DNA from 4 places in the Streptomyces sp. NBC_01260 genome. Region 4 is predicted to be linked to each of the others. Evidence: riboswitches for the same ligand, from Rfam matches in the RefSeq annotation. Region 4 holds a riboswitch; each other region holds the start of a gene.
What was found. A riboswitch is a leader RNA that binds a small molecule or an ion and turns the genes downstream of it on or off. The one in region 4 is predicted to bind cyclic di-AMP.
Positions count from the first base shown of each region.

Region 1: it holds a riboswitch for cyclic di-AMP, as region 4 does, so the genes downstream of both, OG322_RS13440 (C40 family peptidase) here and OG322_RS07750 (M23 family metallopeptidase) in region 4, are expected to answer to the same signal.
Region 2: it holds a riboswitch for cyclic di-AMP, as region 4 does, so the genes downstream of both, OG322_RS02770 (M23 family metallopeptidase) here and OG322_RS07750 (M23 family metallopeptidase) in region 4, are expected to answer to the same signal.
Region 3: it holds a riboswitch for cyclic di-AMP, as region 4 does, so the genes downstream of both, OG322_RS22560 (LysM peptidoglycan-binding domain-containing protein) here and OG322_RS07750 (M23 family metallopeptidase) in region 4, are expected to answer to the same signal.

Region 1 covers NZ_CP108464.1:3,121,040-3,128,877, reverse strand. The annotation lists gene OG322_RS13455 (C40 family peptidase) at 1-453, opposite strand, end outside; gene OG322_RS13450 (hypothetical protein) at 812-1,165, shown strand; gene OG322_RS13445 (hypothetical protein) at 1,260-2,168, opposite strand; gene OG322_RS13440 (C40 family peptidase) at 2,492-3,661, opposite strand; cyclic di-AMP (ydaO/yuaA leader) riboswitch at 3,660-3,823, opposite strand; gene pcrA (DNA helicase PcrA) at 4,083-6,521, shown strand; gene OG322_RS13430 (M23 family metallopeptidase) at 6,563-7,838, opposite strand, start outside.
Region 2 covers NZ_CP108464.1:614,401-622,238, reverse strand. The annotation lists gene dxs (1-deoxy-D-xylulose-5-phosphate synthase) at 1-1,215, shown strand, start outside; gene OG322_RS02790 (aspartate aminotransferase family protein) at 1,212-2,606, shown strand; gene OG322_RS02785 (helix-turn-helix domain-containing protein) at 2,674-3,282, shown strand; gene OG322_RS02780 (DUF6126 family protein) at 3,330-3,506, shown strand; gene OG322_RS02775 (tyrosine-protein phosphatase) at 3,535-4,347, opposite strand; cyclic di-AMP (ydaO/yuaA leader) riboswitch at 4,859-5,019, shown strand; gene OG322_RS02770 (M23 family metallopeptidase) at 5,023-5,976, shown strand; gene OG322_RS02765 (SGNH/GDSL hydrolase family protein) at 6,160-7,005, shown strand; gene OG322_RS02760 (GNAT family N-acetyltransferase) at 7,019-7,582, opposite strand; gene OG322_RS02755 (STM4011 family radical SAM protein) at 7,625-7,838, opposite strand, start outside.
Region 3 covers NZ_CP108464.1:5,077,956-5,085,793, forward strand. The annotation lists gene OG322_RS22550 (cytochrome P450 family protein) at 22-1,413, shown strand; gene OG322_RS22555 (transglycosylase family protein) at 1,519-2,454, shown strand; cyclic di-AMP (ydaO/yuaA leader) riboswitch at 2,767-2,938, shown strand; gene OG322_RS22560 (LysM peptidoglycan-binding domain-containing protein) at 2,943-3,689, shown strand; gene eno (phosphopyruvate hydratase) at 3,997-5,283, shown strand; gene OG322_RS22570 (FtsB family cell division protein) at 5,464-5,934, shown strand; gene OG322_RS22575 (DUF501 domain-containing protein) at 5,999-6,577, shown strand; gene OG322_RS22580 (Ppx/GppA phosphatase family protein) at 6,649-7,590, shown strand.
Region 4 covers NZ_CP108464.1:1,773,242-1,781,079, reverse strand. The annotation lists gene OG322_RS07765 (DNA gyrase/topoisomerase IV subunit A) at 1-1,802, opposite strand, end outside; gene OG322_RS07760 (M16 family metallopeptidase) at 2,050-3,426, shown strand; gene OG322_RS07755 (M16 family metallopeptidase) at 3,453-4,835, shown strand; cyclic di-AMP (ydaO/yuaA leader) riboswitch at 5,048-5,214, shown strand; gene OG322_RS07750 (M23 family metallopeptidase) at 5,228-6,064, shown strand; gene OG322_RS07745 (GntR family transcriptional regulator) at 6,285-6,995, shown strand; gene OG322_RS07740 (HPr family phosphocarrier protein) at 7,172-7,453, opposite strand; gene OG322_RS07735 (bifunctional acetate--CoA ligase family protein/GNAT family N-acetyltransferase) at 7,627-7,838, shown strand, end outside.

The DNA of each region.
Region 1 (7,838 bases), 1.3 Mb from region 4:
CACGGTGCGGAGCTCGTCGGCCCGGCCGGCGGCGGCCCGCTCCACGTACGAGGCGCGCTGCAGGTACTGGTCGGGGTCCGAGGAGAGTGCCAGCTGGAGGGACGGGTCGAGACCGCCCGAGCGGTACTGCGCCGCCGCGTACGCACCCAGTGCCTCGCGCGAGGCGTTGAGCCGCTCGGTTCTGCGGGCGGCCTCGTCGCGCATCGCGTCGATGGACTCGGCGGTGGCGGCCGCCTTCGCCTTCGCGCCGTTGTACCGCTCGGTGGCGACCTCGGCCTCCCGGTACAGCCGGTCCACCTCGGCCTTGACCTGGGCGGCGGTGGGCGTCGGGTCGGCGTGCGCGGATCCCGGCAGCGCGGCAGCGGTCGCGGCCCCTGCGAGGGCGAGGGTCGCTGCGGTGCGGGCAGCAGAGCCGGTGTACGGGCGCTGCTTGGGTTTCCGGTGCGCGGCCACGAGGGCGGGGGTCCTTCCTGTCGACTGCCCGTCGGGGTCTACCGGCGGGCCCGCCCGGTCCGGCGGCGGGTCACCAACAGGGGGAGCGGCCCGCCGCCGGATCTCTCGGCGGGGTGAGCGGAAGGTGCCGTCCGGGTGCGGAGCGGCGGTGATCCGGTCACCTGGGTAGGCACGCTAAACCCGGGGCACGGACAAGAGTCGTAATGACGCCTATTGTCTGAATTTGGCGTTGCGTTGTTGTTGGATGACCGGAAAAATTGCACCAGAGTCAGGCAATTGGTGCATTCAATGGTCAAGCGTTCAGTAAGCCCCACCTGGCTGCGGAAGGCTGATATGACCAGGACTAAGGTGCGGAACCATGCGTGTACTCATCGATGTCTTCGTCGCCCTGCACATCATCGGAATCGCCGCCCTGCTGGGAGGCTTCCTCACCCAGATGAAGGCGATGGGGGCGGGGACGGCGCGATTCGTGCCCGGGATGCTGCACGGCGCGCTGACCATGCTGGTCACCGGTGTCGCGCTGGTCGGGCTCGACCAGGCCGACGACCACCCCGTGAACAACGTCAAGATCGGCATCAAGCTGCTGATCCTGGTCGTCATCCTCGCGCTCGTCTACGTCAAGCGGGACGAGGAGAAGGTCGAGAAGGGCCTCTTCGCGGCGGTGGGCGGACTGACGGTCGTCAACATCTTCATCGCCACGCTCTGGACCTGAGCGGGTGGTGGCCGGTGGGTGGCCGGCGGCCGTCCGCAACCGACCGGTGGCTGACCACCGCTGACCACTGTCGACCACCTCTGAGCGCTTCTGACTACGGCGCGGCGTCCCAGTCGACCTGCCGGCCCTCCCGCCGCAGCGCCTCCTCCACACCCGCCCAGTCCTCGACCCACTCGCCCACGTAGTCCCGCGTCATCGCCGGGTCGGCCGCCACCAGGATGTCCACTCCGGCAGCGGAGGCCCGCTCCTCGGGCGACTCGGCGAGGTCGGCCAGCCGGTCGACACGGAGGTAGCCCCCCGCGTCGGAGCCCGCCGTGATCCGGCCCACCACCCCGTAACGGGCGCGCTGTTCGGCCGCCGCGACATCGCCGCGGTCGGCGGTGGCCGTGACCGAGACCGAGCCCGGGTGCGTGAAGGCTCCGTCCGGTGCCCCGTCGCCGAGGCCGTGGCGGGTCCGGGCCGCCGCCAGCCGGTCGCGGCCCGTCTCCGCCGCCGCCGCGCGCAGCCCGTGGACGTGCAGCGTCCGCTCCTGCGGGCTCCAGGACATGATCCGCTCGACGTCCCGGTCCTGGATCGCGTCCTCCTCGGCGGCCGTCGCGCCGACCTCCCCGTCCAGCTCCCGGGCGAGCGCCCGCGCCGATTCGGACGGTTCGACCGCGCCGTCCGGGCCCTGGTCGATGAGCATCGCGATGCCGGCGAACAGGGCTCTGAGCCCGAGCGCCGCCGACTGCCGGACGCCGCTCGGCCGGAACTCCTGACCGAGCTCCGGCAGTGCGCTCAGCCTGCGGTGCATGGCGGCGGCCACGTTCTCGTCCGGCGGCGCGGTGTCCCACAGCAGCTCCAGCGCGGCCACACAGGTGTCCTGGTCCGCCGGGCGCCCCTCGTCGGCGAGGTACTGGAGGAGTACCCCGGCGGTGCGCTCGGCGCAGGCTGCCGAGAACAGCCTGGCCTGGCCGAAGGTCCCCAGGAAGGCCATGCCCCGGACGCTCTCCAAGATCTTCACGGTCGCTCGCTCCTGTGGTGCTCTGCGCGCTGTGCCCGCGTCTCGGACAGGTCGGCGCCGATCCCGGTCGCGACCAGGGCCCCGATGACCGCCACGACCACCAGGCCGGGACACTCCAGTGCGCCCTGTCCCCGGTCCCGCCGCCGGCGTAACCCCAGCACCCGCGCTTCCGTACGTGGTACAGCGCGCCGGCCTAGCCGGCGCCGCAACTCCCCCATGAGTGGCATAAGAACACGCTAACGGTCCCACGGAGCCCGCGTATTGGGCCACGGACCCACTACGCGTGCTCCGTACGGCAGGCCCCTGGGGGCGCCGGACACTCGCTAGCCGGGCCGCACGCTCCCGTAGATCGGCATGTAGTAGATCGACTCCTCGCGCACGTCCGCCCCCGGCTTCGGCGCGTGGATCATCATGCCGTCGCCCTTGTAGATGCCGACGTGGCTGATGTCGTCGTAGAAGAAGACCAGGTCCCCGGGCTGCAGATCCGCCGTGGCGATCCGGGTGCCGACCTTCACCTGGTCCCAGGTGGTCCGCGGGAGGGTGACGCCCGCGGCCTTCCAGGCCGCCTGGGTGAGCCCCGAGCAGTCGTACGAGGCCGGGCCGGTCGCCCCCCAGACGTACGGCTTGCCGATCTGGGCCCGGGCGAACGCGAGGACCTTCCCGGCCTTCGTCGTGGCGCTGCTGTCCGAGCCGGAGCCTGTCCCGGTGCCCGAGCCCGTTCCCGAGCCCGTCCCCGTGCCGGTCCCGCTTCCGGCCTCCTTGGCCTTGCGGTCGGCCTCCGCCTTCGCGGCGGCCTGCTTCTCCGCCAGCTCCGCGGCCTTGCGCTTGGCCTCGGCCTGCTTCTTCCGCTCCAGCTCGGCGAGGCGCGCCTTCTCCTCGGCGGTCAGCTTCGACAGCAGCGTGCGGGCCTCGGTCAGCTTGTTCTGCACGTTCTGCTTGCTGGTACGCAGCTTGGTCTGCGACGCGGTGAGCGTCTCCAGGCTCGTCACCGCCTCGGCACGCTTCTTCGACGCCTCGGCCTGCTTCGTACGGAAGTCCGTGACGGCCTGCTGCTGGTTCGCGGCCATCCGGTTCATGAGGTGGGTCTGGTCGAAGAACGACTGCGGGTCGTTGGCCAGGAAGAAGGTGGCGGTCGGCGCGAGCGCGCCGTCGCGGTACTGGGCGGCGGCGTAGTTCCCGAGCGTCCGGCGGGCGTCGTTCAGCTTGTCGGCGCGCTCGGCGATGTCGTCCAGCAGCGCGTCCACCTTGGTGCGCTGCTTGGCGGACGCCTCTTTCGCCTGGTCGTAGTGCTGGGTCGCGGTGCCCGCCTGCCGGTAGAGGCCGTCGACCTTCTTCTGGACGTCCTCGATGCTGGGCTTCGGGGCCGGGGCCGCCAGCGCGCTCTGCGTGGACAGCAGGGTCACCGAGGCGAGTGCGGCCGTCGTGAACCCGATGGCCGGGGTGGTGCTGCGCACCCGGGGGCGCGGTTTGCGATGCGATGCCAAGGCCGGCATCTCCTTCCGTGGACCGCCTACCGGGTTAGCTGTCGGGTTCGGGCGGAACGGAAGGCTGCCCTACGGTCCTGGTGGGGGTTCGGACCGATTCACCCCGGTGCTGCGTGTGGGTCCCCGGTTCCGGACCCCGTACGGGCAGGCCGGATTCGGCGTGGACGCCCGCTCGGCGTGGTTCGCCTCTGGGGGTACGGGCCGCCCGAACGAGCACGCTAGCCAACTCATGGTGTCGCTGTGAAGGTTGATGTTCGATATGCCCGATACATTTTCGTGACCTTGCCGAAGTGGACGCGGTGCGGGCAGGTCAGGTGCGGGGTCCGTCCACACAGGGTGGGTGCGGCATCGCTTTCCGTGGCCGCGCGGTGGTGCGCGGTTCGTGATGCGGCCCCGGGGTGTCAGTGCGGCCGCCTAGACTCGGACAGCGATGAGCAGCCTCTTTGACGACAGTTTCCTGGCCGGCCTCCAGCACACGGAGGAAGGGCCCCCGCCGCCCCCCGAGGACTCCGCACCCGAAGCGGTGCCGGAGGACCTCTTCGGGGGCGTGTTCGACGGGCCCCCGCCGCCCCGCGACGCGTACTACCGCGACGGGGCCCACCGCCCGGTCATCGACGCCGCCGCGCTGCTCGACGGGCTGAACACCGAGCAGCGTGCCGCCGTGGTGCACGCGGGGTCCCCGCTGCTCATCGTCGCCGGGGCCGGTTCGGGCAAGACCCGGGTGCTGACCCACCGCATCGCCCACCTGCTGGCCGAGCGCGGGGTGCACCCCGGCCAGATCCTGGCGATCACCTTCACCAACAAGGCCGCCGGCGAGATGAAGGAGCGCGTCGAGCAGCTCGTCGGCCCCCGCGCCAACGCCATGTGGGTCATGACCTTCCACAGCGCGTGCGTACGGATCCTGCGCCGCGAGTCGAAGAAGCTCGGCTTCACCTCCTCGTTCTCGATCTACGACGCCGCGGACTCCAAGCGGCTGATGGCCCTGGTCTGCCGCGATCTCGACCTCGACCCGAAGCGCTTCCCGCCGAAGTCGTTCACGGCGAAGGTGTCGAACCTGAAGAACGAGCTGATCGACGAGGAGACCTTCGCCGGCCAGGCGGCGGACGGTTTCGAGAAGACGCTCGCCCAGGCCTACGCGATGTACCAGGCCCGGCTGCGCGAGGCCAACGCGCTGGACTTCGACGACATCATCATGACGACGGTGCACCTGCTCCAGGCCTTCCCCGACGTCGCCGAGCACTACCGCCGCCGCTTCCGGCACGTCCTGGTCGACGAGTACCAGGACACCAACCACGCCCAGTACACGCTCGTACGGGAACTGGTCGGCCCGGCCGGTGCCGCCGACGCCCCCGGCGAGCTGTGCGTCGTCGGTGACGCGGACCAGTCGATCTACGCCTTCCGCGGCGCCACGATCCGCAACATCCTCCAGTTCGAGGAGGACTACCCGGACGCGACCACGATCCTGCTGGAACAGAACTACCGCTCCACCCAGACGATCCTGTCCGCCGCCAACGCCGTCATCGAGCGCAACGAGAGCCGCCGCCCGAAGAACCTCTGGACCAACGCCGGCTCCGGAGCCCGGATCACCGGCTACGTCGCGGACACCGAGCACGACGAGGCGCAGTTCGTCGCCGACGAGATCGACCGGCTGACCGACGCGGGCGACGCCAGGGCCGGAGATGTCGCGATCTTCTACCGGACGAACGCGCAGTCCCGTGTCTTCGAGGAGATCTTCATCCGGGTCGGCCTGCCCTACAAGGTCGTCGGCGGTGTGCGCTTCTACGAGCGCAAGGAGGTCCGGGACGTCCTGGCCTACCTCCGGGTCCTCGCCAACCCCGAGGACACGGTCCCGCTGCGCCGCATCCTGAACGTGCCCAAGCGCGGCATCGGCGACCGGGCCGAGGCGATGATCGACGCCCTGTCACTACGCGAGAAGATCACCTTCCCGCAGGCGCTGCGCCGCGTCGACGAGGCGTACGGCATGGCCGCGCGTTCCGCCAACGCCGTCAAGCGGTTCAACACGCTGATGGAGGAGTTGCGCACGATCGTCGAGTCGGGCGCGGGCCCCGCGGTGGTGCTGGAGGCCGTCATGGAACGGACCGGCTACCTCGCCGAGCTCCAGGCCTCCACCGACCCGCAGGACGAGACCCGGATCGAGAACCTCCAGGAGCTTGCCGCCGTCGCGCTCGAATTCGAGCAGGAGCGCGGCGAGGAGGAGGGTGCGGGCACCCTCTCCGAGTTCCTGGAGCGGGTCGCGCTCGTCGCCGACTCCGACCAGATCCCCGACGAGGACACCGACGGCTCCGGAGTCGTCACGCTGATGACCCTGCACACGGCGAAGGGCCTCGAATTCCCGGTGGTCTTCCTGACCGGCATGGAGGACGGCGTCTTCCCGCACATGCGGGCGCTGGGCCAGGTCAAGGAGCTGGAGGAGGAGCGCCGGCTCGCGTATGTCGGTATCACCCGCGCCCGCGAGCGGCTCTACCTGACCCGGGCGGCGATGCGCAGCGCGTGGGGCCAGCCCTCGTACAACCCGCCGTCACGGTTCCTGGAGGAGATCCCGGACCAGCACCTGGAGTGGAAGCGGAAGGGCCCGATGGCGGCTCCGGCGGGACCGACGTCGGGCATCACCTCGTCGCTGTCCGCGTCCCGCTCGCGCTCCGGGCCCTCGGGCTTCGCGACCCGGCGGACCTCGGACAAGCCGACGATCACGCTGGTGGTCGGCGACCGGGTCACCCACGACCAGTTCGGTCTGGGCACGGTGACGGCGGTCGAGGGCATCGGCGACCAGGCGAAGGCCACGGTCGACTTCGGTGACGAGCGGCCGAAGAAGCTGCTGCTGCGGTACGCGCCGGTCCAGAAGCTGTAGCGCCCGTCCGGTCCGGCGGACGGGCGCGGCCGTCCGCCGGCTCAGGTCGGGTCGACGTTGTGGCTGCGGAGCCAGGGCAGCGGGTCGATGGCCGCGCCGCCGCCGGGCCGCACCTCGAAGTGCAGGTGCGGGCCGGTCGAGTTGCCGGAGTCCCCGGAGTACGCGATGACGTCACCGGCCTTGACCGGGCCCGAGCGGATCCGGGTGCTGCTGAGGTGGCAGTACCAGGTCTCGGTGCCGTCGGCCATCGTGACGATGGCCATGTTCCCGTAGGCGGTGTTGAACTGCGTGTGAACGGTGCCGTCGGTCGCGGCCATCACCGGGGTGCCGTACAGGACGGGGAAGTCGATGCCCGTGTGCACGGACATCCAGTTGACGCCCGCCTGGCCGAAGTACGCGCTGAGGCCGTGCTCCTTGACCGGCATGACGTACTTGGGGCGCAGGGCCTCCTTGCGGGCGGCCTCCGCGATGCGCTTCTTCTTCTCGGCGGCCTGCCGCTCCTTCAGGTCGATGCGCTCCTGGGTGCGGCTCGCGCGGTCGGCGAAGTTCTCCGCGTCGGCGCTGAGGTTGGCGAGCTGGGTGTCCAGCTTGTTGTTGGCGGCGACCGGCTTGACCGTGCCGGGGTCGGCGGCCGCCATCGTCGTGGTGTCGTCCTTCTTCTCCTCGCCGCCGCCCATCCCGCCCACGGAGGCGGCGGCGATACCGGCCACGCTCATCACGCAGGCGGAGGGAACGGCGACGGTGAGGAGAGCGGAGCGCTTGGCGGGCGAACGCCTGCGGCTGCGGCTGCCGCGGGAGACCGGATGGCTCGCGGGGCGACGGGACACGGCAGGGGCCGGGGACGGGTCCTGGTCCAGGGCCTCGGCTTCGTGGCCGGCGCCGGGCTCGTGCGAATCCTGCGCGTCGTAGGAGGCCTGTTCATGGGCGGGGGCGTGGCGCTGGTCCTGGCCCTGCTCCTGGGAGCGGTCTTCGTAAGGCTCGTACGCCTCGTGCACCTCGTACGTCTCGTGTGTCTCGTACGGATGCTGTGCGGTCTGTTCGGGCTCGTGCGATTCCGTCACATTGTGCGGCGTTCGCTGTCCGTGCTCGGGCGTGGCGCCGGTGTTCCAGGCGGTGGCGTCGTACGCGCCGGAGTCGTATCCCGCCGTGTCGGTGCTTGACCATTGGCCGTTCGCGTACCAGCCGGAGGTGTCCCACTGGCCGGATGCGTCCGGGGCGCCGCCCTGCGCCGGGATGTTCGCGCCGTAGCCGTCCTGCGCCGCCCAGGTCGCGGTGGTGTCGTACTGCGGGGCCGCGTCGTACTGCGGGGCCGTCTCG
Region 2 (7,838 bases), 1.2 Mb from region 4:
CCCATCGACGGGCACGACACCGCCGCCGTCGAGTCCGCGCTGCGCCGGGCGAAGCGCTTCCACGGCCCGGTGCTCGTTCACTGCCTCACCGAGAAGGGCCGCGGCTATCAGCCCGCCCTCCAGGACGAGGCCGACCGGTTCCACGCCGTCGGTGCGATGGACCCGCTGACCTGCGCCCCGCTCGCCCCGGCGGCCGGTCCTTCCTGGACCTCGGTGTTCGGGGACGAGATCGCCGCGATCGGGGCCGAGCGGCCGGACGTCGTCGCCATCACGGCCGCGATGCTGCACCCGGTGGGGCTGACGAAGTTCGCCGAGGCGTTCCCCGACCGGGTCTGGGACGTCGGGATCGCCGAGCAGCACGCGGCGGTCTCCGCGGCGGGACTGGCGACCGGTGGGCTGCACCCCGTCGTCGCCGTCTACGCCACCTTCCTCAACCGGGCCTTCGACCAGTTGCTGATGGACGTCGCGCTGCACCGCTGCGCAGTGACCTTCGTCCTGGACCGGGCTGGGGTCACCGGGCCGGACGGGGCGTCCCACAACGGCATGTGGGACCTGTCCCTGCTCCAGGTCGTGCCGGGGCTCCGGATCGCCGCACCGCGCGACGCCGGCCAGCTGCGGGCCCAGCTGCGCGAGGCCGTCGCCGTCGATGACGCCCCGACCATGATCCGGTTCCCCAAGGACTCGGTGGGGGAGCAGGTCCCCGCCATCGGCCGGATCGGCGGCATGGACGTACTGCACCGCGACGAGGACGCCGATGTGCTGCTGGTCGCGGTCGGTGTCATGGCCCCCGTCTGTCTGCGGGCCGCCGGTCTGCTCGCGGGCGCCGGCATCCGCTGCACCGTGGTCGACCCCCGCTGGGTCAAGCCGGTCGACGAGCAGCTGGCCCCGCTCGCCGCGCGGCACCGGCTCGTCGCCGTCGTCGAGGACAACAGCCGGGCGGGAGGCGTCGGCTCGGCGGTCGGGCAGGCGCTGCGGGACGCCGGGACCGATGTCCCGCTGCGCACGTTCGGCATTCCCGAGCAGTTCCTCGCGCACGGCAAGCGCGCCGAGGTGCTGGCCGACATCGGACTCACACCGGTCGAGATCGCGGGCCGGATCAGCGCCACGCTGGCCGCCGCGCAGCCGGTCGCGGCCGACGGGCACGGACTTCCCGTCGACGACGGGTACCACGGGCGCAACGCCCTGGGCAACGGGCACAAGGAGAGCGGGGCATGAAGGACGACGGGCCCAAGGGCTTCGATCTGGCACAGCTCCTCGCGGAGCGCGGCGCCGAGCGCTACGAGCTGCACACGAAGTACCTCAACCACCAGCTACCGCGCATGCTGCACACCATCGGCTTCGACAAGGTCTACGAACGGGCCGAGGGCGCGCACTTCTGGGACGCGGAGGGCAACGACTACCTGGACATGCTGGCCGGCTTCGGGGTGATGGGGCTCGGCCGGCACCACCCCGTCGTACGCAAGGCGCTGCACGACGTCCTGGATGCCTCGCTCGCCGACCTCACCCGCTTCGACTGCCAGCCGCTGCCGGGGCTGCTGGCCGAGAAGCTGCTCACGCACAGCCCGCACCTGGACCGGGTGTTCTTCGGCAACAGCGGGACGGAGGCCGTCGAGACGGCGCTCAAATTCGCCCGGTACGCGACCGGGAAGCCGAGGATCCTGTACTGCGCGCACGCCTTCCACGGCCTGACCACCGGGGCGCTCTCGGTCAACGGCGAGGCCGGATTCCGGGACGGCTTCGCACCCCTGCTGCCCGACACCGCCATCGCGCTCGGTGACCTCGACGCTCTGCGGCGCGAACTGAAGCGGGGCGATGTGGCCGGCCTGGTCGTCGAGCCGATCCAGGGCAAGGGCGTGCACGCCTCGCCGCCCGGCTTCCTGCGCGCCGGCCAGGAGCTGCTGCACAAGTACAAGGCCCTGCTCATCGCCGACGAGGTGCAGACCGGTCTGGGCCGGACCGGTGACTTCTACGCGTACCAGCACGAGGAAGGGGTCGAACCGGATCTGGTCTGCGTCGCCAAGGCGCTCTCCGGCGGCTATGTGCCGGTCGGGGCGACCCTCGGCAAGGACTGGATCTTCAAACGCGTCTACTCGTCGATGGACCGGGTGCTGGTCCACTCGGCCAGCTTCGGCTCCAACGCCCAGGCGATGGCGGCCGGGCTCGCGGTCCTCACCGTGATGGAGGACGAGGAGATTGTGGCGAACGCGCGCCGCACCGGTGATCTGCTGCGCGAGAGGCTGGCCGCACTGGTCGGCCGCTACGAGCTGCTGCACGAGGTGCGGGGGCGCGGGCTGATGATCGGCATCGAGTTCGGCCGGCCGTCCTCGCTGAAGCTGCGCAGCCGCTGGACCATGCTCCAGGCGGCCCGCAAGGGACTGTTCGCGCAGATGGTGGTCGTGCCGCTGCTCCAGAAGCACCGGATCCTCACCCAGGTCTCCGGCGACCATCTCGAAGTGATCAAGCTGATTCCGCCGCTTGTCATCGACGAGGCGGACGTGGACCGGTTTGTGACCGCGTTCACGGCGGTGATGGACGACGCGCACAACGGCGGGCTGATGTGGGACTTCGGCCGGACCCTGGTGAAGCAGGCCGTCGCCAACCGTTGATCAGCAGAGGATTTGCCTCGGAGGTAAGAAATTTGCCTCCGAGGAAATATCCTGGCCCAATGGAGACATGAATCCTCCAGAAGGAGGGGTGACCGACGAGCTGCCCGGTGTCGCGCCACGCCTGCGCGATCTGCGCCGCGGCCGCGGGCTCACCCTGGAGACCGCCGCCCAGCGCGCCGGGCTCTCACCCGCCCATCTGTCCCGGCTCGAAACGGGCCGACGGCAGCCCTCGCTGCCGATGCTGCTCGGACTTGCCAGGATCTACGGTACGACGGTCTCCGAGCTGCTCGGCGAGATCCCCCCGGAACGTGACGCGATCGTCCGCGGCCGGAAGTTCGAGGGGGCCGAGGCCGACGGCTGGATGTACCAGCAGGCCGGTGGCTCGGGCCGGGCGATGCAGGCGCTGCGCGTCCGGGTCCCGTACGGCGCGCAGGGCGACCTGGTGCGTGTCCATCCGGGTGAGGAATGGCTGTATGTCCTGGCCGGAAACCTCAGGGTGACCCTCGGGGACACCGTGCACGACCTGGGTCCCGGCGACAGTGCGCACTTCGACTCGCTCACCCCGCACCGGATCGCGGCGCCGGAGCGCGAGGGCGCCGAGCTGCTCTTCGTCCACACCCTGCTGCAGAGCCCCGCCGCCGAGCTGTGTCTCGGCAGCGGGATCCACCGGCGCTGAGGCGCCGTCCCCGCCGCCGGCCCGTCCGGTCGCCAGAGAGGACTGTCATGTCCGATTCCGAGAACTACGACCCGCTCACCCCGGCCAGGCGGAAGGACTCCGACTCGCAGGAGCGGAAGATGCCCCGCGGCCTGGTCATCAGGCTGTTCGCCTACCTGGTGGCCGGGCACGTCATCGCGGGCTTCCTCTACCTGCTGTTCGCGGTGGGGATGCACAACCAGTAGCCGCGCGCTCTGTGGCCCGGCCGGCCGGTCAGGCCTCGTCGAGGAGCCGCTCGCGCAGCCGCTCCCGTGTCTCGGGGGTGATCTTCAGCCCCTCGGAGAGGTAGCGGTCGGTGCCGCCCCAGGTCTCGTCGATCGTGTCGAAGGCCGCGGCGAGATATTCGCTGTGGGCTCCGAAGAGCGGGCTGAGGAGCTCCATCACCTCGGGCGACATCCCGGCCGCCGAGGTGTCGCTGCGGCGCACCCGGTAGCGGCGGTGGGCTTCGTTGGACTTGAGGTAGTCGGCCTCGACGGCCTCGCGCCTGACGCCGACCGCGAGCAGGGAGACCGCGATCGAGAGCCCTGCCCGGTCCTTGCCGGCCGCGCAGTGCATCAGGGCGGGGACGCTGTCCTCGGCCAGGGCGTGCAGCACGCGACTGTGCTCGGCGGTGCGGTCCAGGATGATCGAGCGGTAGGAGGCGACCATGCGGTCGGTCCCCTTGCCGCCGCCGAGGATGCCGCGCAGCTCGTCCATGTTGCCGTCGCGCACCATCTGCCAGAACTCGGTGCCGTCCGCCGGATCGGTGAGCGGGATGTTCACGTTGCGCACGCCGGGCAGCTCGACGTCCATTCCGTCCAGCTTGAGGTCGGTGGCGTTGCGGAAGTCGAAGACGGTGTGGAGGCCGAGGCCGCCGAGGAACGCGGCGTCCTCGGCGGTGGCGCCCGCCAGGTGACCGCTGCGGTAGAGCCGTCCGTACCGCACCCGGCGGCCGTCCGAGGCGGGTAGCCCGCCCACGTCACGGAAATTACGGACCCCTGCCAGCTCGGGTTCCGTCGACGGGGTCTGCGGCAGCTGCTGCGTCACGGTCACTCCTGGAGGCTCTGCCGCCGACGCGTGTCGCCGACGGGTCCACTCCCGTGACGATACGACATCGGATACTCGGGCAATCATGTCGGTGACGGCTCCATGTGCCCGTTCTTCTGCCCTCTGCGCGGCCCCCGGACCGCCACGGTTCGGGGGCCGTCGGGGCGCGCGCAGCGACGGTGGTGCCGACGCGGGGCGGCCGCGGCTCCGAAGTGAATGGTGGGTGCGACATGTCCGTATTGAGGCCTTTAGTCGAACATGCCCTGCTTATAAGGGAGATGGTCGCCCACTCGTGAGCGGGATCATATCCGTGACGGTGTGTGGCGGTGCGCCGGTTGGGTAATCCGTGCGTCGTGCGGAAAGCCAAGATCCATAATCCACGGAGTGTCACCGGAATTCCGCGCCGATTTTCCGGAGCGGAATCCGGAGTGGAACCCATGGCTTGTTTCCGCCGTCCCGGCTCGCTTACGTTCACTCTCAATCCGGATGGAACGCCTAATCCTGCCGCCGTCCGGAATTCGCACCCACTCACCGTGTGGCAGGAGCGGGGGAACCAGGTAAGCCGCCGACCGGAGAGATCCGGCCGGCTCGGGGTTAAGTCGCGCCAGGCGTGACCGGGCATCTCCAGCCCGAACCCGACAGCTCACCTCGTAGGCGCCGGAGAGGAAATTCTTCATGCCCATACTGGGTAAGCACCGCCGTCCGAAGTCCAGCACCATCGCCCGTGGCATCGTCGTCGCCAGCGCCGGCGGAGCCGTCATCGTGCTTCCGCTGCTCGGTGCCACCGGTGCCACCGCCGCGGAGCACGCCGCTCCCGCCACCGCGAAGTCGGCCGCCGCCACGCACGCCGCCCCGGCCAAGCCGGTCGCCGAGAAGCAGGCCGGCACCAAGACGTACTCCGTGGTCTCCGGCGACTACCTGTCGAAGATCGCTGCCCAGCACAAGCTCAAGGGTGGCTGGGAGAAGCTGTACCAGGACAACCGCGAGGTCGTCGGCGACGACCCGAGCCTGATCTTCCCGGGCATGAAGCTGACGCTCGGCGGCGAGGCCTGGGGCCACGCCTCGACCACCGGCTCGCACACCTCCGCGGGTGCCACCACCCCGTCGAAGGCCCCGGCTCCGGCCAAGACCGAGTCGAAGGCCCCCGCGGCTTCCAACTCCGCGTCCTCCTCCGGTACCCAGGCGTCCAACGAGACCTCGGCCCCGGCCGGTCAGGGCACCGCCTCCGGTTACGTCCACCCGGTTCCCGGCAGCCACACCACCGCCTACCGCGCCTCCGGCGCCAACTGGTCCAGCGGCAGCCACACCGGCATCGACTTCCCCGTCTCCACCGGCACCAGCGTGAAGGCGATCACCTCGGGCACCGTCGTCACCGCCGGCTGGGGCGGCGCGTACGGCAACGAGGTCGTCATCAAGCACGCCGACGGCCACTACTCGCAGTACGGCCACATGTCCTCGCTCTCCGTCTCGGCGGGCCAGACCGTGACCGCGGGCCAGCAGGTCGGCCTCTCGGGCGCCACCGGCAACGCGACCGGCCCGCACCTGCACTTCGAGATCCGCACGGGTCCGGCGTACGGCTCGGACATCGACCCGATCGCCTACCTGGCGTCGCACGGGATCAACGTCTGATCCAGGCAGTACCGGTCCGGTGACCCGGACCAGAGCAATACACAGAGGGACGGTGCGCGGCGGCGCACCGTCCTTCTGCTTATTCCCCCTTTACCAAAAACTGACCGGGTGGTCTATCTCACCACCCGTCAACCCCGTATTACGGTCGCGTAGGTCACATTCGACGGTGCAGGATATGCCCTTGTGGCAAACGATTCGAGAAACATCCGACAGGGCGTCATCAACCGACAGGGCGCCATCGAGTCGTACGCGGCGATTGGCGACAGTTTCACCGAGGGAGTCGGCGACCTCGGCCCGGACGGGACATTCGTCGGCTGGGCGGACCGGTTCGCGGTAATCCTCGCGGACCAGCTCCCGGACCCCGAAACGGCGCCGCGCATTACTGGCGCCGCGCACGGGAACTTCAGGTACGCCAATCTCGCCGTACGAGGACGTCTCCTCGACCAGATAGTCGAGGAGCAGGTGCCGCGCGCCAGGGAACTCGCCCCCGACCTGGTGAGCTTCTGCGCGGGCGGCAACGACATCATCCGGCCGGGCACCGACCCCGACGACGTCGCCGAGCGCTTCGAGCGCGCGGTCGCGGAGCTGACCGAATCGGTCGGCACCGTCATGGTCACCACCGGCTTCGACACCCGTGGTGTTCCCGTGCTGCGCCATCTGCGCGGCAAGATCGCCACCTACACCGCCCATGTGCGGTCCATCGCGGACCGCTACGACTGCCCGGTGCTCGACCTCTGGTCGCTGCGCTCCGTGCAGGACCGGCGCGCATGGGACGGCGACCGGCTGCATCTGTCGCCCGAGGGACACACCCGGGTCGCGCTGCGCGCCGCCCAGGTGCTCGGTCTCGACGTGCCGGCCGACCCGGACCAGGAGTGGCCCCCGCAGGCGCACCGGGGAACGCTGGAGGTCCGGCGTGACAACATCAACTGGGCGCGCGAGTACCTGGTGCCGTGGATCGGGCGGCGCCTGCGCGGCGAGTCCTCGGGGGACCACGTGGAGGCGAAGCGGCCGGACCTGCTGCCGCTCTGAGGGGCCGGGCCGGTCAGGGTTCGCCGAACGGGTGCCGTTCGGCGAACTCGGGGGCGGTGATCCCCAGAAGCACCAGGTCGTGATGGCGTCCGGCGAAGAACTCGTGGTCGCGCAGCCGGCCCTCCTCGGTGAAGCCGAGCCCGCGGTGCAATGCGACCGACGCGCCGTTGTACGCGTAGACCTGCGCCTCGCACTTGTGATAGCGCCGCTCGCCGAACATGAAGCCCAACAGCAGCACGATCGCCTCGGACGCGTACCCGCGCCGCTGATGACCGCCGCCGACCCCGATGCCGTAAGTGAACCTGCCGGTGCGCGGGTCGGCGTCATGGGTCGAGATGCCACCGACGAGCACTCCACCGTCCAGGGCCTCGATCGCCAGCCGGAAGCAATCCCCGGTGGGCTTGGCGACGGCCTGCTCCGCCGCCCAGGCGCGGTACCCCTCGGCGGAGCGCGGCGGGTGGAGCATGTCCCCCGACCGCTGGTGATCCGAGTACCCGTCCATCTCCATGAACGCTTGCCAGTCCGCGGGTTCGATGCCGCGCAGCCGCACCCGCTCGCCTGTCCAGAAGGAGTTCATGGCGCCCATGCCACCAGGCCGTTCAGCGCTCCGTCCAGGCAATTAGGGGCTCACCCGCTGAACAGAACGTGGCGGCCGGGCCGGAACGCGTTCCAGCACGCCGCCCGCGAACACGTCGTACAGCGGCAGCGTCTCCAGATGGACGTAGCCGATGTGGCAGTCGCACACGGCCAGCGGGCAGGCCCGCGGGCCCAACGCCCCCCGGTAGCTGCCGTCGTAGAGATTGCCGAGCTCGGCCCGGACGAAGTGGCAGCGG
Region 3 (7,838 bases), 3.3 Mb from region 4:
GGCAGCGGCTAACGTCGGGGGGTGAACGACAGCCCCGCCGACACCCCTGCCGACACTCCCGCCGATGCGCCCGCGCACGCTGCGGGAGCCACCCCGGCGCCCGCACCCGCCGGCTGCCCCGCCCACGCGGCCGGCGCGGCCGACGCCGTGCCGCCCGCCCCCGAACTCTTCACCTGGGAGTTCGCCACCGACCCGTACCCCGCGTACGCCTGGCTGCGCGAGCACAGCCCCGTGCACCGCACGACCCTGCCCAGCGGGGTCGAGGCCTGGCTCGTCACCCGGTACGCGGATGCCAAGCAGGCCCTCGCCGACGCCCGGCTCTCCAAGAACCCGGCGCACCACGCCGAGCCGGCGCACGCCAAGGGCCGCACCGGCATTCCGGGCGAGCGCAAGGCGGAGCTGATGACGCATCTGCTGAACATCGACCCGCCCGATCACACCCGGCTGCGGCGTCTGGTGTCGAAGGCGTTCACGCCCCGGCGCATCGCGGAGTTCGCGCCGCGCGTGCAGGAGCTGACGGACCGCCTCATCGACTCCTTCGCGCAGAAGGGGGAGGCGGACCTCATCCATGAGTTCGCCTTCCCGCTCCCCATCTACGCGATCTGCGACCTGCTCGGCGTCCCGCGCGAGGACCAGGACGACTTCCGGGACTGGGCGGGCATGATGATCCGCCACGGCGGCGGCCCCCGCGGCGGGGTGGCCCGTTCGGTGAAGAAGATGCGCGGCTATCTGCTCGAACTCATCCACCGCAAGCGCGAGAACCCCGGGGACGACCTGATCTCGGGACTGATCCGGGCGAGTGACGACGGCGAGCACCTGACCGAGAACGAGGCCGCCGCGATGGCCTTCATCCTGCTCTTCGCCGGGTTCGAGACGACCGTCAACCTCATCGGCAACGGCGTCCACACCCTGCTGGGCCACCCGGAGCAGCGCGAGCGGCTCCAGCGGTCCCTGGCGGCGGGGGAGACGGAGCTGCTGGCCACCGGGGTCGAGGAACTGCTGCGTTACGACGGTCCGGTGGAGCTGGCGACCTGGCGGTTCGCCACCGAGGCGCTGACGATCGGCGGGCAGCCGGTCGCCGAGGGGGACCCCGTGCTGGTGGTGCTGGCGGCCGCCGACCGGGACCCCGAACGCTTCGCCGCTCCGGACACGCTGGACCTCTCGCGGCGTGACAATCAGCACCTCGGTTACGGTCACGGCATCCATTACTGCCTGGGAGCACCGCTCGCCCGGCTGGAGGGACAGGCCGCGCTCGCCACGCTGCTGAAACGCCTCCCGGACCTGCGACTTGCGGTGGAACCTGCCGATTTGCGCTGGCGTGGCGGGCTCATCATGCGCGGACTGCGCACGCTTCCGGTGGAGTTCACCCCCGAGACCGTCCCCGGCGAAGGTGACGCTCTGTCAACTCTGTGACTTTCACGTGATCTCTGCTGCATCGACTTGTGACACACGTTCGAGTCCCGCTAGGTTCACCGTTCGACTCATCCGTCACTCGTCCGTCACACGGAAGGCATTCCCATGGGCTCCGCGAACGGCAGGCACCGTCGCCCTCGGCAGGCACCCGCGATCGTCGTCGCCGCAGGCGTGACCGGCTCGGCCATCGCCATCCCGCTGCTCGGCGCGGCCGGCGCGCACGCAGCCGACGCCTCGACCTGGGACCGGGTCGCCGAGTGCGAGAGCGGCGGCATGTGGAGTGCCGACCTCAGCAACGGCTTCTACGGCGGCCTGCAGTTCTCGCAGGAGGTGTGGAAGTCCTACGGCGGCGATTCGTACGCCCCGCGTGCGGACCTGGCCAGCCGCTCGCAGCAGATCGCCGTGGCGGAGAAGGTCCTGGACGACCAGGGGCCGAAGGCGTGGCCCAGCTGCGCCGTCATCTCCGGCCTCGCCGTGGACGGTTCCCTGCCGGGCGTCGACCCGGGCAGCACCCCGTCCGCCCACCCGTCCGAGAGCGCGGACCCGTCCGCGAGCGCCGACCCGTCGGACGGCGCGTCCAAGGGCGCCAAGAAGACCCCGTCGGACGACGCCACCGCCGACACCGCCGACACCGCCGACAAGGACCGTACGCCGGACGCCTCGGACTCCCCGTCCGCCACGCCCTCGGCATCCGGCTCCTCCGGCGCGAGTGACACCTCCGACGCCCCGGGCAGGTCCTCCCGGGCCGGGGACACGGGCGGCAGGCACCGCGGTGCGCCGGCCCCGGAGAAGCCCGGCAGCGACCGGGACTCGGGACGGCACGCCTCGCGCGGCGAAGGTGACGCACGCGGCAAGGGCGCACCCGCCGCTGACGGTACGTACACCGTCCGGCCGGGCGACAACCTCTGGGCGATTGCTGACGCACAGAAGCTGCCCGGCGGCTGGACCGGGCTGTACGAGGCCAACAAGGCGGCGGTCGGCTCCGACCCGGACCTCATCCTCCCTGGCCAGAGTCTCGATCTCGGCGTGAAGGCCGGATGAGAACGACCGCGGAAGCAGTCTGATCATCAGCTGAATGCGCCCCAAATCTGGGGTACTTAGGCGGTCTATGTCCCATTTTTGACTAAGTGAGACATGGGTCTCTTTGCGTGAACTGGTGCGTCTTGTTCGGGAGCTCCCCCCGCATCCGTTCCGACCTGCGCAAACAGGCCTTCTTCAGATGCAAGTAAGGGCTGTTTATCCGGTATGTCCTTCTTTGGAGATGGGGGTTGCGTGTGTTTACGGTCGGAACCGCTCGCACCGCGGGCCCCGTCGATCGTCACGCCGAATCCTGCCGTCGGTCGAAGGGAACAGACGCGTAAAGCGCCGTAGGCAGGAGCGGGGGACCCAGGTAAGTGCCGGGCCCGATCGTCGCAAGACGCATCAGGACCGGCTTGGGGTTAAGTCGTGCGCTAGGACGTGCGACCGGGCAACTCACTTGGCCCGAACCCGACAGCTCACCTCGCAGGCGTCGGTGAGGAGAAGTCTCGATGCTGCTGAACAGCAAGGGCAACAAGCACCGCCGCCCGTCCAAGGCCGTCCGTATCGCCACGCTCGCCGGTGTGACCGGTGCCGCCATCGCCGTGCCCCTGATGGGTGCGACCGGCGCCTCCGCGGCCTCCGTCTCCACGTGGGACGCGGTCGCCCAGTGCGAGTCCGGCGGCAACTGGTCCATCAACACCGGCAACGGCTACTACGGCGGTCTGCAGTTCTCGCAGTCCAGCTGGGCCGCCGCCGGCGGTACGCAGTACGCGGCCCGCGCCGACCTGGCCAGCAAGTCCCAGCAGATCACCGTGGCCGAGAAGCTCCTCGACATGCAGGGACCGGGCGCCTGGTCCTGCGCCGGTGCCGGCAACCTGAGCAACGACGGTGTCGACCCGGGTGTCGGCACCGGCTCCACCGCCCCCAAGACCGAGACCGCTCCCAAGCAGGAGTCGGCTCCGGCCCAGCAGGCCGAGCCGAAGAAGTCCGAGCGCACCGAGGCCCCGGCCACCAACCGCTCTGACCGCTCGACCGCCCCCAAGGCGGAGCAGAAGAAGACCGTCACCACCCCGACCGGCGAGAAGGTCAAGAAGGGTGATGGCGAGTACAAGGTCGTCACCGGCGACTCGCTGAGCAAGATCGCGGCCGACCACCACGTCAAGGGCGGCTGGGAGCAGCTGTTCGAGCTGAACAAGGACATCGTCAAGGACGCCGACATGATCTTCCCGGGTCAGCAGCTCCACCTGGTGAAGTGATTCAGCACCCTCCTCGCTGAGCACCCCGGCCCGGCCCGCATCTTCCCCCCATGCGTGCCGGGCCGGGGTTCGCCGGTCGCCGGGCCATCGCTTCGCGGCTCACCGGATTCCGCGTTGATTGTTCAACTGTTGTAGTTACTGGTCAGTAAATTTCTGGCCGTTCGCCCCGCTATGACAGCTCTTGGGTCCTTTTTCGTCCCAGGGGACGGGCGGTCGGCCGACTGAGACGGCCGGGCCGGTTAGGCTCTTGTCGCAAGGCCAAAGTGACCCTGCACAACCAGCGTCATATCCCAGAAGGAGATGCCTCGTGCCGTCCATCGACGTCGTCGTAGCCCGGGAAATCCTCGACTCCCGGGGCAACCCCACGGTCGAGGTCGAGGTTGGCCTCGACGACGGCAGCACGGGTCGTGCTGCTGTTCCGTCCGGAGCCTCCACCGGTGCGTTCGAGGCCATTGAGCTTCGCGACGGTGACCCCAACCGCTACCACGGGAAGGGCGTCGAGAAGGCGGTCCTCGCCGTGATCGAGCAGATCGGCCCGGAGCTCGTCGGCTATGACGCGACCGAGCAGCGGCTGATCGACCAGGCCATGTTCGACCTGGACGCCACGGAGAACAAGGGCTCGCTCGGCGCCAACGCCATCCTCGGCGTCTCGCTCGCCGTCGCCCACGCCGCGTCCGAGGCCTCGGACCTGCCGCTGTTCCGCTACCTCGGTGGCCCGAACGCGCACCTGCTGCCCGTCCCGATGATGAACATCCTCAACGGTGGGTCGCACGCCGACTCCAACGTGGACATCCAGGAGTTCATGATCGCCCCGATCGGCGCGGAGTCCTTCTCCGAGGCCCTGCGCTGGGGCGCCGAGGTCTACCACACGCTGAAGAAGGTCCTGAAGACCAAGGGCCTGTCCACCGGCCTCGGTGACGAGGGCGGCTTCGCGCCGAACCTGGAGTCCAACCGCGCGGCCCTCGACCTCATCGTCGAGGCCATCAAGGAAGCCGGCTACGCCCCGGGCAAGGACATCGCGCTCGCGCTCGACGTCGCCGCGTCCGAGTTCTACAAGGACGGCAAGTACGAGTTCGAGGGCAAGTCCCGCTCGGCCGCCGAGATGACCGAGTACTACGAGGAGCTCGTCTCCGCGTACCCGCTGGTCTCCATCGAGGACCCGCTGTACGAGGACGACTGGGCCGGCTGGAAGGTCATCACCGACAAGATCGGCGCCAAGGTGCAGATCGTCGGCGACGACCTCTTCGTCACCAACCCGGAGCGCCTGGCCCGCGGCATCGAGGAGGGCTCCGCCAACGCCCTGCTCGTCAAGGTCAACCAGATCGGTTCGCTGACCGAGACCCTGGACGCCGTCGAGCTGGCCCAGCGCAACGGCTTCAAGTGCATGATGTCCCACCGCTCCGGCGAGACCGAGGACGTCACCATCGCCGACCTCGCGGTCGCCGTGAACTGCGGCCAGATCAAGACCGGCGCCCCGGCCCGCTCGGACCGCGTCGCCAAGTACAACCAGCTGCTGCGCATCGAGGAGATCCTCGACGACGCCGCGGTGTACGCGGGCCGCTCGGCGTTCCCGCGGTTTCGCTCCGAAGGCTGACGAGCACAGCTAGGGTCTTTCGTTTGGATCAGGCCGGACCCCGCGAGCCCGGCATGATCCAAACGAGAGGCCCTAGGGCTGACAAGCCCGGCCGGGTCCAGCGCCCCGGCCTCCGTCCGTCCCCGCACTCGGTCCCGTACCGTGTGCGGGGACGGACGTGCGTAATGGGGAGGCGGAGACATGGCCGCGAAGGACCGGGACCGGTTCTCCACCGCGACCCGGCTGAGGCTGCTCGGTGAGCAGACCGCAGCCCGCGTCTACCGGTCCCAGAACCGCCGTCAGGCGCACCGCTCCCGCCTCACCGGCCGGGCGGCCGTCCTGGCCCTGATCGTCTGCTCCCTGGTCGTCGCACTCGCGTACCCGATGCGGCAGTACGTGTCGCAGCGCGACGAGATCGCCGACCAGGAGCGGCTCGCGCAGGAGGCCGAGGCACGCACCGAGGAACTGCGCGACGAGAAGTCGCGCCTCCAGGACGACGCGTACATCAAGCGGCTGGCCCGCGAGCACCTGCACTACCTTCTTCCGGGAGAGACCAGCTACACGGTGGTCGACCCCGACGCGGTCAAGGAGCGCAACGGAAAGCCGGACGAGTCCGGCCGGCCGTGGCACTCCAATCTGTGGGACGGCGTCGACAGCGCCGACCGCGGCTGACCCGCGTTCCCTCGTTCATCTGCGGAACCGCAGTTCAAGCAGCCCGATCAGAACCTAGGCAGGCATGGAAACGCCCCCTCCCCAGACCGAGCCCACCGCGCCCACCGACGCGGACATCGCCGCGTTCCAGCAGCAGCTGGGGCGCCCGCCGCGCGGGCTGCGCGCCATCGCGCACCGCTGTCCGTGCGGAAACCCGGACGTGGTCGAGACCCAGCCGCGGCTGGAGGACGGCACGCCGTTCCCGACGACGTACTACCTGACGTGCCCGCGTGCGGCGTCCGCGATCGGCACGCTGGAGGCGAACGGGGTCATGCGGGAGATGACCGAGCGCCTCGGTACGGACCCCGAGCTGGCCGCCGCGTACCGGGCCGCGCACGAGGACTACATCGCGCGGCGTGACTCCATCGAGGTGCTGGAGGGCTTCCCGAGTGCGGGGGGCATGCCGGACCGGGTGAAGTGCCTGCACGTGCTCGTGGGGCACTCGCTGGCCGCGGGGCCGGGGGTGAACCCGCTGGGGGACGAGGCGATCGCGATGCTGCCGCAGTGGTGGCGCAAGGGTCCGTGCGTGTCGCCGTGCGGCGCGCCGGAGGAGAAGGACGGCGGGACGGCCGACGCGGCCGACGGCGCGCCGGACGAGGACTGACCGTCCGCACGGGGGCTCCGCCCCCCGGACCCCCGCTCCGCAATCGAAGGGGCTTGAATGAGGAGTACTTCATGACGCGCGTGGCCGCCATCGACTGCGGTACCAACTCGATCCGCCTGCTGGTGGCGGACGCCGACCCCGGCACGGGGGAGCTCACCGAGCTCGACCGGCGGATGGAGATCGTCCGGCTCGGGCAGGGCGTCGACCGGACCGGACGGCTCGCCCCCGAGGCTCTGGAGCGGACGTTCGCCGCCTGCCGGCGGTACGCGGCGGTGATCAAGGAGCACGGCGCGCAGAAGGTGCGCTTCGTCGCCACCTCCGCCTCCCGGGACGCGGAGAACAGGGACGAGTTCGTCCGCGGGGTGCTGGACATCCTGGGCGTCGAGCCCGAGGTGATCAGCGGCGACCAGGAGGCCGAGTTCTCCTTCGACGGGGCCACCAAGGAGCTCACCGGCCGCGACGACCTCGCCAAGCCGTTTCTCGTCGTGGACATCGGCGGCGGCTCCACCGAGTTCGTCCTCGGCGACGACCGGGTGCGGGCCGCCCGGTCCGTGGACATCGGCTGCGTCCGGATGACCGAGCGCCATCTCGCGCGGGACGGCGCGGTCGTCGACCCGCCCACGCCGGACGCGGCCGACGCGATCCGCGCGGAAGTCGCCACCGCCCTGGACCTGGCCGGGCAGAGCGTCCCGCTCACCGGGGCGGGCACGCTCGTGGGGCTCGCCGGCACCGTCACCACCGTGGCCGCGATCGCGCTGGGCCTGGACGCGTACGACTCCGCGGCGATCCACCACTCCCGGGTCTCCCTGGAGCAGGTCCGGGAGATCACCGACCGGCTGCTCGCCTCGACCCACGCCGAGCGCGCCGCGATCGGCGCGATGCATCCGGGACGGGTCGATGTGATCGCCTCCGGGGCGCTGATCCTGCTGGCCGTCATGGAGCGGACCGGGGCCCATGAGGTGGTCGTCAGCGAGCACGACATCCTTGACGGGATCGGCTGGTCCATCGCGTAGCGCGCCCCTCGGGGCCGACGCCGCACAGCGCCCCCCTGAGGCCCCCGCGCGGGGCTCCGGGGGGCCGGGTGCGGGGAGGCGCCGGAACGTTGCTCATACGCATTCCTGCCTGCACCTTTGAGTCGCTGAGGGCTGCCCGGGGGACCCCTTCCGAGACCCGTCGCGACGAAGTTCGTGAACTTCTTCACAAGGAATTGGACCCCTGGGGGCGTACTTCTGCTCCGGACGGGCTTCCGGGAGGGTGTGCG
Region 4 (7,838 bases):
AACTCGGCGACCATCGCGCCGCCCGAGAGGCTGGGCGCCGCATGGGTGTCCGGCAGCTGCGGCAGATCGATCACCGCGAGCCGCATCAGCCGCCCCGTCGAGGTCACCACGCCGACATCACCCCGTGCCGTGGCCGGCACGGCCGACACGATCACATCGTGTTTGGCGCGCTTGGCGTCCTCGGCGAAGACGATCGGGTCGCCGTTGGCCGTACGGGCCAGCAGACCGGTCGAGGACAGCAGCACCCGGCACGGGTCGTCCGCGACCTCCAGCGGTACCGCCGCGACCTGCGAACCGGCCGACTCCAGCAGCACCGTACGCCGGTCGGTGCCGAACTTCTTGGCGACCGCGGCCAGTTCCGTGGAGACGAGCTTGCGCAGCTCGGTGTCCGAGTCGAGGATCGCGGTCAGCTCGTCGATCTCGGCGTTGAGCCGGTCCCGCTCGCTCTCCAGCTCGACCCGGTCGAACCGGGTGAGCCGGCGCAGCGGGGTGTCCAGGATGTACTGCGTCTGGACCTCGCTCAGCGAGAAGTGCTCGATGAGCCGGTCCTTGGCCTGCGCCGAGTTGTCGCTGGATCGGATGAGCCGGATGACCTCGTCGATGTCGATCAGTGCGACGAGGAGGCCCTCGACCAGGTGCAGCCGGTTGCGGCGCTTGGTCCGGCGGAACTCGCTGCGCCGGCGCACCACGTCGAAGCGGTGGTCGAGGTAGACCTCCAGGAGCTCCTTGAGGCCCAGGGTGAGCGGCTGCCCGTCCACCAGCGCCACATTGTTGATGCCGAAGGACTCCTCCATCGGCGTCAGCTTGTAGAGCTGCTCCAGCACGGCCTCCGGCACGAAGCCGTTCTTGACCTCGATGACCAGGCGCAGTCCGTGCGAGCGGTCGGTGAGGTCCTTGACGTCCGCGATGCCCTGGAGCTTTTTCGCCGAGACCAGGTCCTTGATCTTGGCGATCACCTTCTCCGGACCGACGCTGAAGGGCAGTTCGGTGACGACCAGACCCTTGCGGCGTGCCGTGACGTTCTCCACGGCGACGGTGGCGCGGATCTTGAACGAGCCGCGGCCTCCCGCGTAGGCGTCCTTGATGCCGCCGAGGCCCACGATCCGGCCACCGGTCGGCAGGTCGGGACCGGGGACGAACCGCATCAGGGTCTCCAGGTCCGCGCCCGGATGCTTGATCAGGTGGCGGGCGGCGGCGATGACCTCGCCCAGGTTGTGCGGCGGCATGTTCGTCGCCATGCCGACGGCGATCCCGGTCGTGCCGTTGACCAGGAGGTTCGGATAGGCGGCCGGGAGGACGACCGGCTCCTGCTCCTGGCCGTCGTAATTCGACTGGAAAGCGACGGTGTCCTCGTCGATCGACTCCGTCATCAACGACGTCGCGTCGGCCATCCGGCACTCGGTGTACCGCATGGCGGCCGGCGGGTCGTCGTTGCCGAGCGAGCCGAAGTTTCCGTGTCCGTCGACGAGGGGGAGCCGCATGGAGAACGGCTGTGCCATCCGCACCAGGGCGTCGTAGATCGACGCGTCCCCGTGCGGGTGCAGCTTACCCATGACCTCGCCGACGACGCGGGCGCACTTCACATAGCCGCGGTCCGGGCGCAGGCCCATCTCGTTCATCTGGTAGACGATGCGGCGGTGCACCGGCTTCAAGCCGTCACGGGCGTCCGGCAGGGCCCGTGAGTAGATCACCGAGTACGCGTACTCAAGGAAGGAGCCCTGCATTTCGTCGACGACGTCGATGTCGAGGATCTTCTCCTCGAAGTCGTCCGGCGGCGGGGTCTTCGTGCTGCGGCGGGCCATCGCTGCTGCGACTCCTTCACGGATTCTGTTCGGGCAACCTCAGGTTCTGACGCGGACCATTGTGGACCGCCGCACTGACAACTCCGACCTCGACCCGTCCCAAAGGGGGTTCTCCACCCGTCCCGAGGGGGTCCGGACGCCGCTTTCCGGTGACCTGCGCGGCACGGAGACTTCGCCAGGCGCCGGTGTGCCTGCTTACAGTGGCAGGTCTCGCATCACATCCAGTATCGCGATCGAAGGGACGTACATGCCCATGGGTCACACGGCCACAGCCCAGGCCGGCTCCGGCGGCTTGACAGCGACCGAGCACCGTCTGGCCAACGGCCTGCGCGTGGTGCTCTCCGAGGACCATCTGACCCCGGTCGCCGCGGTGTGCCTCTGGTACGACGTCGGCTCGCGCCACGAGGTCAAGGGACGCACCGGTCTGGCTCACCTCTTCGAGCACCTGATGTTCCAGGGCTCGGGCCAGGTCAAGGGGAACGGACACTTCGAGCTGGTGCAGGGCGCCGGCGGCTCCCTCAACGGCACCACCAGCTTCGAGCGGACCAACTACTTCGAGACGATGCCCACGCACCAGCTGGAGCTGGCCCTGTGGCTCGAGGCCGACCGGATGGGCTCACTGCTCGCCGAGCTCGACGAGAAGTCCATGGAGAACCAGCGCGACGTCGTCAAGAACGAGCGCCGCCAGCGCTACGACAACGTCCCGTACGGCACCGCGTTCGAGCGGCTGACGGCTCTCGTCCACCCGGACGACCACCCGTACCACCACACCCCGATCGGGTCAATGGCCGACCTGGACGCGGCGACCCTCGAGGACGCGCGGACCTTCTTCCGTACGTACTACGCGCCCAACAACGCGGTGCTCTCGGTCGTCGGCGACATCGACCCCGAGCAGACGCTCGCCTGGATCGAGAAGTACTTCGGAACCATCCCCTCCCACGACGGCAAGCAGCCGCCGCGGGACGGCAAGCTGCCCGAGGTCATCGGCCGTGAGCTGCGCGAGGAGGTCCGCGAGGAGGTCCCGGCGCGTGCGCTGATGGCCGCCTACCGGCTGCCGCACGACGGCACCCGGGAGTGCGACGCCGCGGATCTCGCGCTGACCGTGCTGGGCGGTGGCGAGTCGTCCCGGCTGCACAACCGCCTGGTGCGCCGCGACCGGACGGCCGTCGGGGCCGGGTTCTGGATGCTGCGGCTGGCCGGTGCGCCCTCGCTCGGCTGGCTGGACGTCAAGACGTCCGGCGGTGTCGAGGTGGCGCAGGTCGAGGCCGCGGTCGACGAGGAGCTCGCCCGGTTCGCCGAGGAGGGCCCGACCCCCGAGGAAATGGAGCGCGCCCAGGCCCAGTTGGAGCGCGAGTGGCTGGACCGGCTCGGTACGGTCGCGAGCCGGGCCGACGAACTGTGCCGGTTCGCCGTGCTGTTCGGTGACCCGCAGCGCGCCCTGACCGCCGTGAACCGGGTGCTCGACATCACCGCCGAAGAGGTCCGGGCGGCCGCCAGGGCCCAGCTGCGGCCCGACAACCGGGCGGTGCTGGTCTACGAGCCGGTCGAGTCGGCGGAGCCCGCCGAAGAGGCCGAAGAAGGCGCCGCCAACGACACCGACGCGCACGAAGGAGCGGACAAGTGAGCGACGCTGCCGCGACTGGAGTTTCGATGAAGTACCACCCGCAGCCCGCACCCGGAGTGGCCAGGCCCTGGGCCTTCCCCGCACCCGAGCGCGGCTCCCTGCCCAACGGCCTCACGGTGCTGCGCTGCCACCGCCCCGGCCAGCAGGTCGTCGCGGTCGAGATCTTCCTCGAGGCCCCGCTGGAGGCCGAGCCCGAGGGCCTGGACGGGGTGGCCACGATCATGTCGCGCGCCCTGTCCGAGGGCACCGACAAGCACAGTGCCGAGGAGTTCGCCGCCGAGCTGGAGCGGTGCGGCGCCACCCTGGACGCCCACGCCGACCACCCCGGCGTCCGGGTCTCCCTGGAGGTTCCCGCCTCCCGGCTGGCCAAGGCGCTCGGTCTGGTCGCCGAGGCCCTGCGGGCGCCGGCCTTCGCCGACAGCGAGATCGAGCGGCTGGTGAACAACCGGCTCGACGAGATCCCGCACGAGCAGGCGAACCCCGCCCGGCGCGCCGCCAAGCAGCTCTCCAAGGAGCTCTTCCCGGCCACGGCCCGCATGTCGCGCCCGCGCCTGGGCACCGAGAAGACCGTGGAGCGGATCGACTCCGCGGCCGTGCGCGCCTTCTACGACGCCCACGTGAGGCCGTCCACCGCGACCGCCGTGGTCGTCGGTGACCTCACCGGCATCGACCTGGACGCCCTGCTCGCAGACACCGTCGGCGACTGGTCGGGCAACACGGCCGAGTCCCGTCCGGTCCCGCCGATCACCGCCGACGACACCGGCCGGGTGGTGATCGTGGACCGCCCCGGAGCGGTGCAGACGCAGCTGCTGATCGGCCGGATCGGCGCCGACCGGCACGACAGCGTCTGGCCCGCCCAGGTGCTCGGCACCTACTGCCTGGGCGGCACGCTGACGTCCCGGCTGGACCGGGTGCTGCGCGAGGAGAAGGGGTACACCTACGGCGTACGCGCCTTCGCCCAGGTGCTGCGTTCCTCGGCCCCCGACTCCGCGGCGGGGGCGACGGGCGCCTCGATGCTCGCCATCAGCGGCTCGGTGGACACGGAGTCCACCGGTCCGGCGCTGGAGGACCTGTGGAAGGTGCTGCGGACCCTGGCCGCGGAGGGCCTGACGGACGCCGAGCGCGAGACGGCCGTGCAGAACCTCGTGGGTGTCGCACCGCTGAAGTTCGAGACGGCGGCCTCCGTCGCCGCCACCCTCGCGGACCAGGTCGAGCAGCACCTCCCGGACGACTACCAGGCGCAGCTGTACGCGCGCCTCGCCGAGACCGGCACGGTGGAGGCGACGGCAGCCGTGGTCAGCGCCTTCCCGGGGGACCGGCTCGTCACGGTCCTCGTCGGGGACGCCGCGCAGATCGAGGAGCCCGTCAGGGCCCTCGGTATCGGAGAGGTTTCGGTCGTCACCGGCTGACCGGTCACTCTCCCCGATAACGGGGCAAAAGAAAGACCCTGGCGGTCGGTGATCCGCCAGGGTCTTTCCTTTTTGTCCGGTATAGGGGAGAGGTTGCCTGTCTGCCCTGTGGGATGCGCTACAAAACCGCCTGTCCGTTTGGTGTGGGGAAGTGCCCCCGTCTAGCGTCGGCTCGGCTGTCCGTCACTCGTATGCCGCATCCGCGACATACCGGGCAGTCATCGCCGAGTCCCCGTCAGGCGCGAGCCCGGGGAGCCGGGGACCCACGCAGTCCCTGGGGTGAATCGGATGCCCATGCCTCAGCGAGGCCGGGGGATCCGTAGGAGACCTTCCTGCTCCGAACCCGTCAGCTAACCCGGTAGGCGAGAAGGAAGGAAAGGACCAGCCACTTCATGGCGTTCACCCGTGCCACGGGGAAGCACCGTGCCCCGAGCCGTCTGACGCGCTGCGGCGCGAAGGCCGTCGGCATCGCGACCCTGGCCACCACCGGCGTCATCGGCTCCCTGGCCTCCCCGGCCCTCGCCGCGGACACCGAGACCCCCGCCCCCGGCGAGACCGGCCTCTCCCAGGTCATCGCCATCGAGGGCGACCTGGCCGACCGGATCAACGCGCAGGCGGACGCGCAGCAGCACCAGGCCGACGTCGCCGCCCAGGCGAAGGCGGAAGCCAAGGCGAAGGCCCAGGCCGAGAAGAAGGCTGAAGCGAAGAAGAAGGCCGAGGCCAAGGCCAGGGCGGCCGCGAAGGCCAAGGCCGCCGCCAGGGCCGAGGAGGCCCGCGAGTCCGAGGCGCGTGCCGCCCGCTCCGCCGAGCGCGCCCGGCTGGGCACCTTCCAGCTCCCCGTCGCAGGTTCCTATGTGAGCACCGGCTACAAGTCCAGCGGCTCCCTGTGGTCCTCCGGCAGCCACTCCGGCATCGACTTCCACGCCGCGTCCGGCAGCTCCGTCGTCGCCGTCGGCGCCGGTACGGTCGTCGAGGCCGGCTGGGGCGGCGCGTACGGCAACAACATCGTGCTCCGGATGACGGACGGCACGTACACCCAGTACGGCCACCTCTCCTCGATCGGCGTCTCCGTCGGCCAGAGTGTCGGCCAGGGACAGCGGATCGGCCTCTCCGGCTCCACCGGCAACTCCACCGGACCGCACCTCCACTTCGAGGCCCGGACCACGCCGTCGTACGGCTCCGACATGGACCCGGTCGCGTATCTGCGCGCCCACGGCGTCACCGTCTGACCGACGCGAGGAACCTCGGTGAAGGCCCCGGCACCGCGCCGGGGCCTTCGTCGTGCCCGGCCGTCGGACCGGGGCGCGGAGCCCGTTTTTGAACCCGTCCATGACCAAAAGATATTGATGAATTTCCACCCGGCATCGGAAATGCGACCGCATTGCAATAGAGTCGCAGGGCAGGCGTCGATCGGCCGCGTTCCGCGGGGATTAAGGCGGAGGTTCGGACATGCGCATTCCGGCGCATTCGGTATGCACGGCAATCCGTGAAGACATCGTCTCCGGTGTCTTCGAACGCGGCAGCCGACTCACCGAGGAGGTGCTCGCACGCCGTTACGGGGTTTCCCGCGTCCCGGTGCGTGAAGCGCTGCGCACTCTGGAGTCCGAGGGCTTCGTGGTCACCCGCAGGCATGCCGGGGCCTGCGTCGCCGAGCCGGACGAGCAGGAGGCCGCCGACCTCCTGGAGGTCCGGATGCTGCTGGAGCCGCTCGGTGCGGCCCGTGCCGCCCAGCGCCGCACCGAGGCCCACCTCAAGGTGCTGCGTGGCCTGGTCAGGCTGGGTCAGGAGCGGGCCCGCCGGGGCGAGGGCGAGGATCTGCGCTCACTGGGCGGCTGGTTCCACGAGACCCTGGCCCAGGCCTCCGGCAGCCCCGGTCTGATCGCGCTGCTCACCCAGCTCCGGCACAAGATCGCCTGGATGTACGTGGTCGACCAGCCGGCCCGCCCCGCCGATTCCTGGGCCGAGCACGGGGCCATCGTGGACGCCGTGGCGCGCGGTGACGCGGAACGGGCGAGGGCGCTGGCCGCGCAGCACGCCGAGCGGGCCACCGCCGCGCACCGGCTGCGCCGCCCCGGTCGGCCGGGTGCCGGCGTCGTGCCCCGCGCCGGCCGGGTGAGATCTTCGCAACATGCTGTAAACACCCCGAGCGGCCGGCATTAACAATGACGCCGTATACAAGGAGCGGCTATTCGGTAGGGCTTTCTTTTCGCTGCCCTGAATTCATTCCGGCGGCCCGTCCCAAGGGGCCGGAATCCCGCGCAAATGAAAGAGCCGCGACTCCCCGTCAGGGGCGCCGCGGCTCGTGCGCAGGAATTCCGGCGGTCGGGACCGCTGGATCAGACGGTCTCCGGAAGCTCGTCGAGCCCCTCGGCGACCAGCTTGGACAGACGGTCCAGAGCGGCTTCGGCGTTGTCGGCATCGGAGGCGAGAACGATCTCCTCGCCACCCTGGGCGCCGAGCCCGAGCACCGCGAGCATGGACGCGGCGTTCACCGGGTTGCCGTCGGCCTTGGCTATGGTCACGGGTATACCGGAGGCCGTGGCGGCACGGACGAAGATGGATGCGGGGCGGGCGTGCAGGCCCTCGGCCCAACCGACGTTGACGCGGCGCTCAGCCATGGTTCTGCCCTTCACGAATCAATGGTTGTCTAGACCAGTCTCTCATGCAGTGCGCGATGCTCCGGCCGACCCGCGGCCCGTCCGCGGCCCGCGTCGTACCGTCGATCGGCCACCCTCAGACTGCCCCGGCCCCGGCCCCCACGCGACCGCTGACAGAGCCGTACGCTTTGCCCATGGAGCCCTCTCCGGAGCAGAGTCCGCATCACGTCTACCCCGACCACTGGGAGGCGGACGTGGTGCTCCGCGACGGCGGCACCGCGCGGATCAGGCCGATCACCACGGACGATGCCGAACGGCTGGTCAGCTTCTACGAGCAGGTTTCCCCGGAGTCGAAGTACTACCGCTTCTTCGCTCCCTACCCCCGGCTCTCCGCCAAGGACGTCCA